DNA from 2 places in the Paenibacillus sp. FSL L8-0340 genome. Region 1 is predicted to be linked to the other one. Evidence: riboswitches for the same ligand, from Rfam matches in the RefSeq annotation. Region 1 holds a riboswitch; the other holds the start of a gene.
The links. A riboswitch is a leader RNA that binds a small molecule or an ion and turns the genes downstream of it on or off. The one in region 1 is predicted to bind S-adenosylmethionine.
Positions count from the first base shown of each region.

Region 2: it holds a riboswitch for S-adenosylmethionine, as region 1 does, so the genes downstream of both, metA (homoserine O-succinyltransferase) here and NST07_RS28755 (methionine ABC transporter ATP-binding protein) in region 1, are expected to answer to the same signal.

Region 1 covers NZ_CP151967.1:6,274,830-6,280,273, reverse strand. Annotated here, with positions in the region: gene NST07_RS28765 (UbiD family decarboxylase) at 1-574, shown strand, start outside; gene NST07_RS28760 (Cthe_2314 family HEPN domain-containing protein) at 709-1,449, shown strand; SAM riboswitch class I at 1,539-1,681, shown strand; gene NST07_RS28755 (methionine ABC transporter ATP-binding protein) at 1,781-2,797, shown strand; gene NST07_RS28750 (methionine ABC transporter permease) at 2,797-3,465, shown strand; gene NST07_RS28745 (MetQ/NlpA family ABC transporter substrate-binding protein) at 3,518-4,396, shown strand; gene NST07_RS28740 (NifU family protein) at 4,622-4,870, opposite strand; gene NST07_RS28735 (YuzB family protein) at 4,953-5,207, shown strand; gene NST07_RS28730 (FAD-dependent oxidoreductase) at 5,243-5,444, opposite strand, start outside.
Region 2 covers NZ_CP151967.1:2,031,831-2,037,274, reverse strand. Annotated here, with positions in the region: gene mqnC (cyclic dehypoxanthinyl futalosine synthase) at 1-920, opposite strand, end outside; gene NST07_RS09145 (PLP-dependent transferase) at 1,156-2,334, opposite strand; gene metA (homoserine O-succinyltransferase) at 2,400-3,317, opposite strand; SAM riboswitch class I at 3,436-3,569, opposite strand; gene corA (magnesium/cobalt transporter CorA) at 3,995-4,930, shown strand; gene NST07_RS09130 (immunity 53 family protein) at 5,027-5,323, opposite strand.

The sequences.
Region 1 (5,444 bases):
GCTGGAGACGGTACTGGAGCGTTTCGATCCGAAAACTGATCTGGTTGTGCTGAATAATACGGCTCAAGATACCTCTGATTATACTGGACAGCAGCTGAATCGCGGCAGTAAAGGCATAATGATGGGAACCGGCTCCCCGGTTCGGGTCCTTCCCCGTATCTATAATGAGGGAGTGCTTCCCGGAATTACCGGCGTTGTTCCTTATTGCGGAGGATGTTTAACGGTATCGGGTGCATCCTATATAGACGACCCTGAGCTTCCGCTGAGACTGATCGCCGAACTGCGCCAGAACGAAACGGAATGGCCGCTCGTCATCCTGGTGGATCACGCCGCTGAAACTGCTCAGACGCAAACCTCCTTTCTGTGGACTGTGTTCACCCGGTTTAATCCGGCGAGCGATATTTACGCAGAATCCGAGGTTAACCGCCATCACATTGGCTATAAGCTGCCGATTGTTATCGACGCCCGCATGAAGCCCGATTATCCGGATGAGCTGGAACCATGCGGGGATATTGTGAAGGTGGTCGACCAAAACTGGAGGAACTATTTCCCGATGCTCACAAAACTAAGTTAATGCTTCCGACGTTAGTTTTGACGAAGTAGATTCAGGATGTAATGCTTACAAAACTAAGCGAATGCTTCCGAAGCGAGTTTTGTACGAAGTAGATTCAGGATGTAATGCTTACAAAACTTTAAGGAGGACAAAACATGCTGCGGATATTACTGGGAGAACCGCCGCGCGAGAACGGCGGTGTACTGGCTGAAGCCATGGACAACATGGCGAAGCTTGCAGCGATGCTGCGCAAGGAGATGAACGCGCATGAGGACCACGACCATGAATACCGCAAGCTGGAGATATGGACGCGCGGGCTGATTTCCTCCCTGGACGAGTTGGAGCAAAGCTGGTTCGCGGCAGCCTTTTACAGGAAATTGGTTGTTGCCGGTTATATGGATGATATGACGGTGATCGAGCAGGGCGATTATGCCCGGTACGTTTATTTTTATAAAAACGGCTTTATTCGTGTCTTCTCACTGCTGGACAAGCTTGGAACTGTATTGAACAGTTTGTATAATCTCAACACGACCAAGGTCAAAGCCCATTTCTCGTATTTCACCGTACTGCGGCAATTTCAATTGCTCAAAGCGCATGCGCCGCTGGCGGAAGAACTGGAGAATATCAAGAACTCTTACCGGGAGCCGCTGCAGAATCTGCGTAAACGCCGCAACGCCGAAATTCATTATATGAATGCGGAAATGCAGGATGATCTCTGGCAAAGACATCAAGGGCTGCATGACAAAATTCAGCTTGAAGATTTGGACAGTCATCTGGAGGATTTAAAGCAGTGCCTTGAGATGGTGTGCAAATCTTTAAGGGCTTCGTTCCGTTACAGCAATGAGCAGTGGCGTAAAAACGCGGCAGCCTTGAAAGCAAGAGACGGCTCTAAGTAAAACTTTCCCTTTGACAAAAAACCTGAAACTTACTATACTTAGGCATGCATTCGTTTCTCACAGAGAACGGCAACTAATTTCATATCATAATCTTATCGAGAGCGGCGGAGGGATAGGCCCGATGAAGCCCGGCAACCGATTTGTGTAATACGCGTCAACCCGCGTTTTAGATGAATGTCATGGTGCTAATTCCTACAATACCGCGTGGTTTGCGGTCTTTGGCAGATGAGAAGGCATTGTTAATAAACGCACAGGGCCTCTTGCGATCTGCAATCGATCGTAAGAGGTCTTTTTGATGTTATAGAAAGAAATAAAGAGAGGGGGACATCAATTGATAGAGCTAAAAGGTTTAACCAAGGTCTACGGAAAAGGCAGCAAGGCCGCTACAGCGCTCTGGGATCTGAACCTGTCCATCAAAAAAGGTGAGGTTTTTGGAGTAATCGGTCATTCCGGAGCGGGAAAAAGCACCCTAATCCGCTGCATTAACCTGCTGGAGCGTCCGACAGAGGGTGAGGTATGGGTGAACGGTGTGGATCTGACGGCGCTGAATCAGAGGCAATTGCAGGAGCAACGGCGCAAAATCGGAATGATTTTTCAGCATTTCAATCTGCTCACTTCGGCTACAGTATACGATAATATCGCTTTTCCGCTGCGGCTGATGGGCACTCCGGGAAAAGAAATTGACCATAAAGTGAAGGAACTGATAACACTGGTTGGTCTCGAACAACATCTGAACAAATATCCTGCCCAGCTGTCCGGTGGACAGAAGCAGCGGGTGGGCGTGGCCCGTGCCTTGGCTAGTGATCCCGATGTGCTGCTATGCGACGAAGCGACCTCAGCGCTGGATCCGCAGACAACAGATTCCATTCTGCGTTTGCTGCTCGATATCAACAAGCGATTTAATCTGACCATTGTGCTGATTACGCATGAAATGCATGTTATACAGAGCATCTGTGACCGGGTCGCAGTCATTCATGGCGGCGGTATTATCGAGCAGGGGAATGTTGCAGAGGTATTCCTAAAGCCCAAGCATGAAGTAACCAAGGAATTTATCCGTAGTGAAACTCAGCAGGACGGGCCTCTTCGGGCGGCCATTGATGCGGTGAACGGTGAATTCGGCAAGGCCGTCAAGATTACCTTTTTGGGACAAAAAACGTACGAGTCTACCTTGTCCCATGTGGCCCGCGATACCGGAGTCAACTTTGCGATTTTGCAGGGGACAATCTCCACAATTAAAGATGTGCCTTACGGCCAGCTGATTGTCCGTTTTGAAGGGTCTCCTGAAGCGGTTGAAGCCACAATCGCCGAGTTAACGGCGCAGGGGCTTGATGTGGAGGTGATTTCATAGTGGGCGGATTGAATTTTAATACGATTAATTGGGAAGAAATGCTTGATGCAACAGTGGCTACACTAAAAATGTTGGCATTTTCCGGAATATTCACAATTATTCTTGGTTTACCACTCGGAATTGTGTTATATTTATGGGGAAGATCAAATAACATTGTTATCAGGGTTATTTACTCGGCATTATCGCTGCTTGTAAACATCCTGCGTTCCGTTCCATTTCTTATTCTAATGGTAGCATTGATTCCTTTCAGCAAGTCAATTATGGGGACTTCGATAGGCGTGCTCGGTACAATTCCGGCGCTGGTCATCGGTGCGGCTCCGTTTTTTGCCAGGCTGGTAGAGACAGCACTGCGTGAGGTTGACCGGGGCGTGATTGAAGCAGCACAAGGAATGGGAGCTTCCACAGGGCAGATCGTTATGCGTGTACTTTTGCCCGAGGCTCGTCCAGGCTTGCTTGCCGGAGTGACCATCACTCTCGTTACGCTCGTTTCCTATACCGCGATGTCGGGTATGATCGGCGGCGGCGGTCTTGGTGACCTGGCAATCCGCTACGGTTATTACCGGTATGAGAAAGAAGTTATGATTATCTCCGTAGTGCTGATGGTTATACTAGTTCAGCTGCTGCAAATGGCCGGAGACCGGCTGGTCAAATTTTTTACCCGGAAATAAGGTACGTCCATATATAGCCTTATTCATACACTTAATAAAGGGGGATTTACAGATGAAGAAAGTACTGCTCACATTTTTCAGTTTGACCTTGGTATTGGTGCTGGCTGCTTGCGGCAACAATAACAATACCAATAACGTGGCTAATTCCGCCGCAACGAATGCACCAGTAACAGATGCTTCTGCAGAGCCAACGACCGAACCAGCTGCAGAACCTGTAACCCTCGTGGTCGGCGCATCTCCTGTGCCGCATGCTGAAATTCTCAAGGCTATCGCTCCGCTGCTTGAAGCACAAGGCATCAAGCTGGAAATCAAAGAATTTACAGACTATATCCTGCCGAACACACAGCTTGCCGAAAAGGCACTGGATGCGAACTTCTTCCAGCACAAGCCTTACCTTGATGACCAGAACAAAAAGAACGGCTCGGAACTGGTATCGGTAACTGCTGTTCACGTTGAACCTTTCGGCGCTTATTCCAAAAAAATCAAATCGATTGATGAACTGGCTGACGGCGCGAAAGTAGCCATTCCGAACGATGCCACCAACGGTGGACGCGCACTGATCCTGCTGGCCAAAAACGGTCTGATCACCTTGAAAGACGACACTAATATTACTTCCACCAAAGCGGATATTACCGAAAACAAAAAGAAACTTGAGATCATTGAATTGGATGCAGCAATGCTGCCACGCCAGCTTGATGAAGTGGATATTGCTCTGATCAACACCAACTTTGCACTTGAAGCGGGCCTTGTTCCAACCAAAGATGCATTGTTCATTGAAGGAGCAGATTCCCCTTACGCCAACCTGCTGGTATCCCGTCCTGATAACAAGGATTCCGATGCTATCCAGAAACTGGCTGCAGCTTTGAACTCTGCGGAAGCTAAAGCATTTATCGAAGAGAAATACGAAGGTGCGATTATCCCTGCATTTTAAGCTAGTGCCTTAGCCGACTTAACAGATTACACCGAAAACCCCCGCATGCCAGAAAAAGGCATGCGGGGGTTTTTAGCACTCCGGTTGTTGCGAAATGTGAAATCCTCTATAATATATATAACAAGTGGAAACGATAATTTATAGTGTAAAGCCTATAAGTTCTTATACCTTCAAAAAAATCCCGGGTCTTCTTCTCAGAAGATCCGGGATCGGTATCAAACGGGATTAGAATACTTGAACAACTTCTTCTACGCCTTCTACTTCTTCAAGGAGGGCGCGTTCGATCCCGGCTTTCAACGTGATCGTGGAGCTGGGGCAACTGCCGCAGGCACCCATAAGCTTCAACTTAACAATGCCGTCTTCAACATCGATCAGTTCGACGTCACCGCCATCGCGCTGCAGGAACGGACGAAGTTTATCGAGCACTTCCAGTACTTCATCATACATGGTGGTGCTTTGTACATTCTCACTCATTTCTCAATCACTCCTTTCGTAAGTTCATTATAGTACAAAAAGTTAAAAAATAAAATGGTTAGTGCAGAATAGGGAGAGCATCATGAGACCAATTATTGAATTTTGTGCCAGTAATATTGGCCATGGCACGGAACCGCTGAAACAAAAGCTGGAACAAAATCCGGAATACGATGTAATTGAATACGGTTGTCTGAACAACTGCGGCGAGTGCTACCTGCAGCCATTCGCCATGGTTGACGGCGAAATTATTGAAGCAGCTTCTCCGGAGGAACTGGAAGCAGCTATCGAGGCCGCAATTAAGGAACAGGAAGCATGGGACAATCTGGAACTGGACTAGCCAAAGGCTAGTCCTATCCTTGGCCTACCCTTAACTTAACCCAAAGGCCGTTTGGACATCCAAAGTACGCCGCTTTTCAGCAGACGGGGGACACGTCCCATGACGGAGCGGCGGCCCATCAGCCCGAAACCGGCATGTTTGCCCAGGGAACCAAGCGTTCCCTTCAGCTTGATCGCATGGAGCTTCGGCGTTTCGCCGCGCCACAGCGCCTGAAGGATATGTGCTACCTGTTCCCCT
Region 2 (5,444 bases), 3.2 Mb from region 1:
GACAACTTGCCAACCTCAGGCCCCATCGTTACCCAGGAGGATTGGAAGTTCTTGATATTATCCAGCACAAGGCGGCTGATGGCTACCGTCTTCAGGTATTCCTCCGGCGTCTGTCTGTCCAGCTTCAGGTTGGTGTTGTCCGGCTGGAATGTCCAGGAGATAAAGGCCAGGAACCCTTCGGAGTCATATTTATTGGCGATACACTCATCTTGAGCTTCACGCACACGCAGTAAATGAAGCGCGCGCTCTTCCATACTCTCTCCCAGGCCAATAACCATCGTTGCGGTCGTGTTCATGCCGATTTTATGTGCGGTCTGCATGACGTCCATCCATTCGCGCCAGGAGCCTTTCAGCCGGCTGATCTTGCGGCGGGTACGGTCATCAAGAATTTCCGCTCCACCGCCTGGCAGCGAATCTAGTCCTGCGGCATGAATCTCCCGCACTACCTCTTCCAGAGAAAGGCCGGACACTTCCTTCATCTTCATAATCTCCGCCGGAGAGAAGGAATGCATCGTAATTTCCGGGAAACGCTGCTTAATGCCACGCAGCAGATCCGTATAGTAGCTGAACGGCAGATTCGGATTCGTGCCGCCCTGCATGAGGATTTCCGTGCCGTTTACGGCTATGGTTTCGGCAATTTTTTGATAGATGGTCTCATCGGGAAGCACATAGCCCTCCTCGGATCCGGGTCTGCGGTAAAATGCGCAGAAGCGGCAGTACACATCACACACATTGGTGTAGTTAATATTGCGGCCGATCACGAATGTGGCCAGCGGGTCCGGGTGCCAGCGTTTCATAATAATATCTGCGGCAGCGCCCATTTTCTCAATTTCGTTGCTCTCGAACAACCGGATAGTGTCCTCCAATTGAAGACGTTCGCCCTTCAGCGTCTTATCCAGAATAAGATCTATCGCACTCATCGTTCGCAGCCTCCTCTTAAGCCCATTTAGTATGATGGATGAATTAAATTTGTATAACATTTGAATAAGCTCGTTTCTTCATCGTATCACAATCCGGGCGGCTTGAGAAACTTTTTGCGTACACGTGATTCCTCAGCCGAGGCAGGCATGTTTTTACATTCCTAATAAGAGCAAAAAACAGCAGAGCCATCAAGCGGCGCTGCTGCCGGTACCTTTATCATCCGTCTGCTTTTCTTTAATTCGCAGCTTCCTCAAGCTCGATCCGCGCTGCTTCCAGCGCCTGGCTGAGATCGCTCTTCAGATCATTCACATGCTCTATTCCGACAGAGAAGCGCAGCAGGCGGTCATCCACGCCTACGGCATCGCGAATTTCGACCGGAATGTCGGCATGGGTCTGCACCGCCGGATAGGTCATCAGCGACTCGACACCGCCCAGGCTTTCGGCGAAGGCGATCAGGCGGATATGGCGGAGCAGCGGCTCCACATATCTGGCGTCTTTTACCTTAAAGGAGAAGATCCCGGTGTTGCCCGAGGACTGGCGGTTCTGAATTTCGTAGCCCGGGTGATCAGGCAACCCCGGATGGAATACCTCTGCAATAGCCGGGTGCTCCAGCAGATAATGAGCCAATTCCAGCGCATTGCTCTCATGCCGCTCCATACGCAGGGCCAGCGTCTTCATGCCTTTCATCAGCTGGTAGCTGTCATTTGGTGCAAGTACGGCACCCAGAGAGTTATGCAGAATGGCCATTTCTGCCGACAGCTCGGTGCCCTTGGTAACGATAAGACCCGCAAGGACATCGTTATGGCCGCCCAGATATTTGGTGGCACTATGGACAATAATATCCGCGCCGAGCTCCAGCGGACGCTGGAAGAACGGGGTAAGCAGCGTATTGTCTACGATTGTGAGTAGTCCTTGCCGGCGGGCCCACGTACACACGGCTGACACATCCGTAATCATCATCAGCGGATTGGTCGGGGTTTCAATAAATACAGCCTTCGTATTCGGAAGGCGCGCCGCTTCCAGCGCATCAAGATCGTTTGTATCCACATAGGAGGCTGTGATCCCGTACTTGGACAGAATCCGCTCCAGCAGCCGGTATGTGCCCCCGTACAGATCCAGCGAGACCACCAGATGGTCACCATGCCCGAACAGTGCAAACACTGTGGTCAGCGCAGCCATCCCGGAGCTGCAGGCAAAGCCGGCGTCTCCTGATTCCAGCTCCGCAGCCGCCTCTTCCAGCACGGAGCGGGTTGGGCTTTTGGTGCGGCTGTAGTCAAAACCTGTGCTTTGTCCGAGTCTAGGGTGGCGGAATGCCGTTGCATTATAAATCGGATAATTTACTGCCCCTGTAGCGGGATCTTCCTGTGAGCCAATTTGCGCCAGTCTGCTTTCAATCCTAAGTTTCTCGTCCATCTGTAAGCCTCCTAAATGTGGTGTAATCATTTCTATATGGTGTGAAGCAGCTAACGTCTTCTCTTTTAAATAATCGGACCAATATCGTAAGGGGTCTCCTGGTATACATAGTAATTGAGCCAATTGGCAAACAATAAGTTGGCATGGGCCCGCCAGACGGCCGGCGGTGTGCGCTGCGGATCATCCTTTGGATAGTAATGCTTCGGCAGTGCGACATCCATCCCCTTGGCTGCATCCCGGTCATACTCCCATTTGAGGGAAAAAGGATCATATTCAGAATGACCGGTAACGAAAATCTGTCTGCCGTCATGTGTCGCTACCAGATAAATTCCGGCTTCCTCCGATTCGGCCAGAATCTGCAGATCCGGATTAGCGAGGATATCCTCACGGGAAATGTCGGTATGGCGGGAATGTGGAACATGGAACACTTCGTCAAATCCGCGCAGCAGCTTGACGTTATTATGGCTCAGGGTGTGCGGGAAAACTCCGAAGCATTTCTCGTCCAAGCTAACCTTGCGCACTCCAAAGTGGTGATACAGTCCTGCCTGGGCAGCCCAACAGATATGCATGGTCGAAGTAACGTTGTGTTTGCTCCATTCGAAGATTTCTTTCAGCTCTTCCCAGTAGTTCACATCCTCGAACTCCATCTGTTCTACCGGGGCGCCGGTAACAATTAATCCATCCAGACGGCGGTGGCTGATTTCGTCAAAGGTTTTATAAAAGCTCTTCAAGTGCTCTGCCGAAGTGTTCTTGGAGGTATGGGAGCTGGGATGCAGCAGAATCACATCAACCTGAAGCGGCGAGTTTCCGATTAGGCGCAGCAGCTGCGTTTCGGTTGTTTCCTTAGTCGGCATTAAATTCAGAATAGCGATTCTCAAGGGGCGGATGTCCTGGTGGAAGGCCTGGCTTTCATCCATTACAAAGATATTCTCCCCGGATAATACCTCTTTGGCCGGCAAGCTGTCGGGAATTTTAATTGGCATTGTTGTGTCCACTCCTTAACTGAATTTGAGTGCCGCTAATACGGCTTGTGTTTAAAATACAACCAAAAAAGACCTTTCTCGGGCGAGAAAGGTCATAGATTTGCAGTCATATGCGCCTCTCTCATCTGCCAGAGAACTTCTGCCGGGATTCAAATATCCCCTGCAAAGCTTCCGCAAGAATTAGCACCGTGCGTTCACACGCCGGTTGCCGGGTTTCATCGGGCTAGTCCCTCCACCTGCTCTTGATAAGATTTAGCTGTATTCAGTTAGAAAAATCTAAAATGTCAAACGTTGTTTTTCTTAAAATTCACTTTAAATCATGAACCTCCTTTTCGTCAAGCCCATACAATGCTAAAGAGCCCCTGAAAGTGAAAAGAATTTTGCTTGAAAGAGGCATACCCCGGCGTTATACTAGACAAGTGTTTCATACTATAAATGACGAAAAGAAGAGGTGAGAGAAGAATGGAAGGCGACCCGGGTGCGCAGTTAAGCGTGCAAAGTGAGCTACCACACAGGATTAACATCAGCTTGCCGGCGGCGGGAGCAGTTCTTCTTCATGCTCTCGAAACGTCATTTGGCCTTATTCGTTGATTGTACCACCGGCCAAGCTGATTTTTTTCTCTGTGCTTTAATTAGCATATCCCTGGAGAAGACTGGGGACAGAAGGAGTGAATCAGATGAAAATTCGGCAGGTGAACGCAGGAGTTTTTACAACTATTGAGGATATTGAAGAAACACTGACAGCCCCTACAGAGGGCTTCTACTGGATTGATGCGGATATTGAGGATTTGGAGCTGCTTCAGCCCTTATACAATCTGCATGACCTGGCCGTTGAGGATTGCCTCAGCGAAGAGGAGCAGCGCCCGAAGATTGAAATTTATGAAAGCCATTATTTTATAGTTGTCAACAGCATCCGTTTCGATGACGAGGAGATTTTCCTTCGTGCACTGAACGTGTTTCTCGGCAGACATTACATTATTACCGTCACCAAACAAAAGATCCATGAACTGCGTGTGCTGAAACCCATCCTGTGGGAGCAGGAGGTCAGCGAGCCGGACCGCTTCCTGTACCATCTGATCGACACTGTCGTGGATAACTATTTTTCCGTCGGCGACCGGATTGAAGTGCGGATTGAGAAGCTGGAGGAGGATATCCTTATGCATACCAAGAAATCGCATCTTAGCGAGATTATCGGTCTGCGCAGCGAAATACTCTGGTTGAAGAAGATGCTTGGACCGCAGAAAGAGGTTATCAACACCCTAAATAAAAAAGACCTCCGCCTGATTGATGACCAGCTGCAGAAGTATTTTAGCGACATTTATGAAAATGCGGTCAAAATCTCTGAAACCTTCGAGACCTACCGCGATCTTATGGGCAACTTACGCGAGGCGTACCAATCGAGTATTGCCAACCGTGCCAACGAAATTATGAGAGTATTTACAGCCATTACAACGATATTCATGCCGCTGACCGTAATTACCGGGATCTACGGGATGAACTTTGACAATATTCCCGAGACCCATTCAGAGTACGGCTACTATGGCGTTATTGCCGTTATGGTGACGCTCGGCTGCGGGATGCTGTTTGTTTTCCGCAAAAAGGATTGGCTATGAACAACAACGGACGAATACGCTAGGCGAAGGCACCGTTACCGCAAGGGAATGGAAGCCTTCGTCTTTTTGTTCAGAAGAAGCTGAATAGCATCTATTCTAATCTTCGTTAAGCATTGCCCATTGCTGAAATATTTGTAGGATCTCTTCTAAATTGTTCACTCCTCCTCTTCCCTGGAAAATATTATCGCTTACCTTGCCGTATACCCAGTCGACATCCGACCTGTCAATATTCAGCAGTTCAAAACCTTTATCCTCCAGTTCGGTTCCTCCCAAAAAAATGTCAACAGACCACCCGGGATTATCAAGTGTCGTAATACTGACAACCTGGCTGTGTTCCCAATCTCCGTCACATTGCCGTGAATACCACTCTTCAAGCCATTGTAAAACATTCATATATACAGCTCCAATCCAGAATATGTTCAGCGGCAATCCGCAAATTCCCTTTGATCATCTGCCTAAAGGTTAATGTTCATTACCCTGTTTGCATATTTTGTAATACAAATCGAAAAAAACC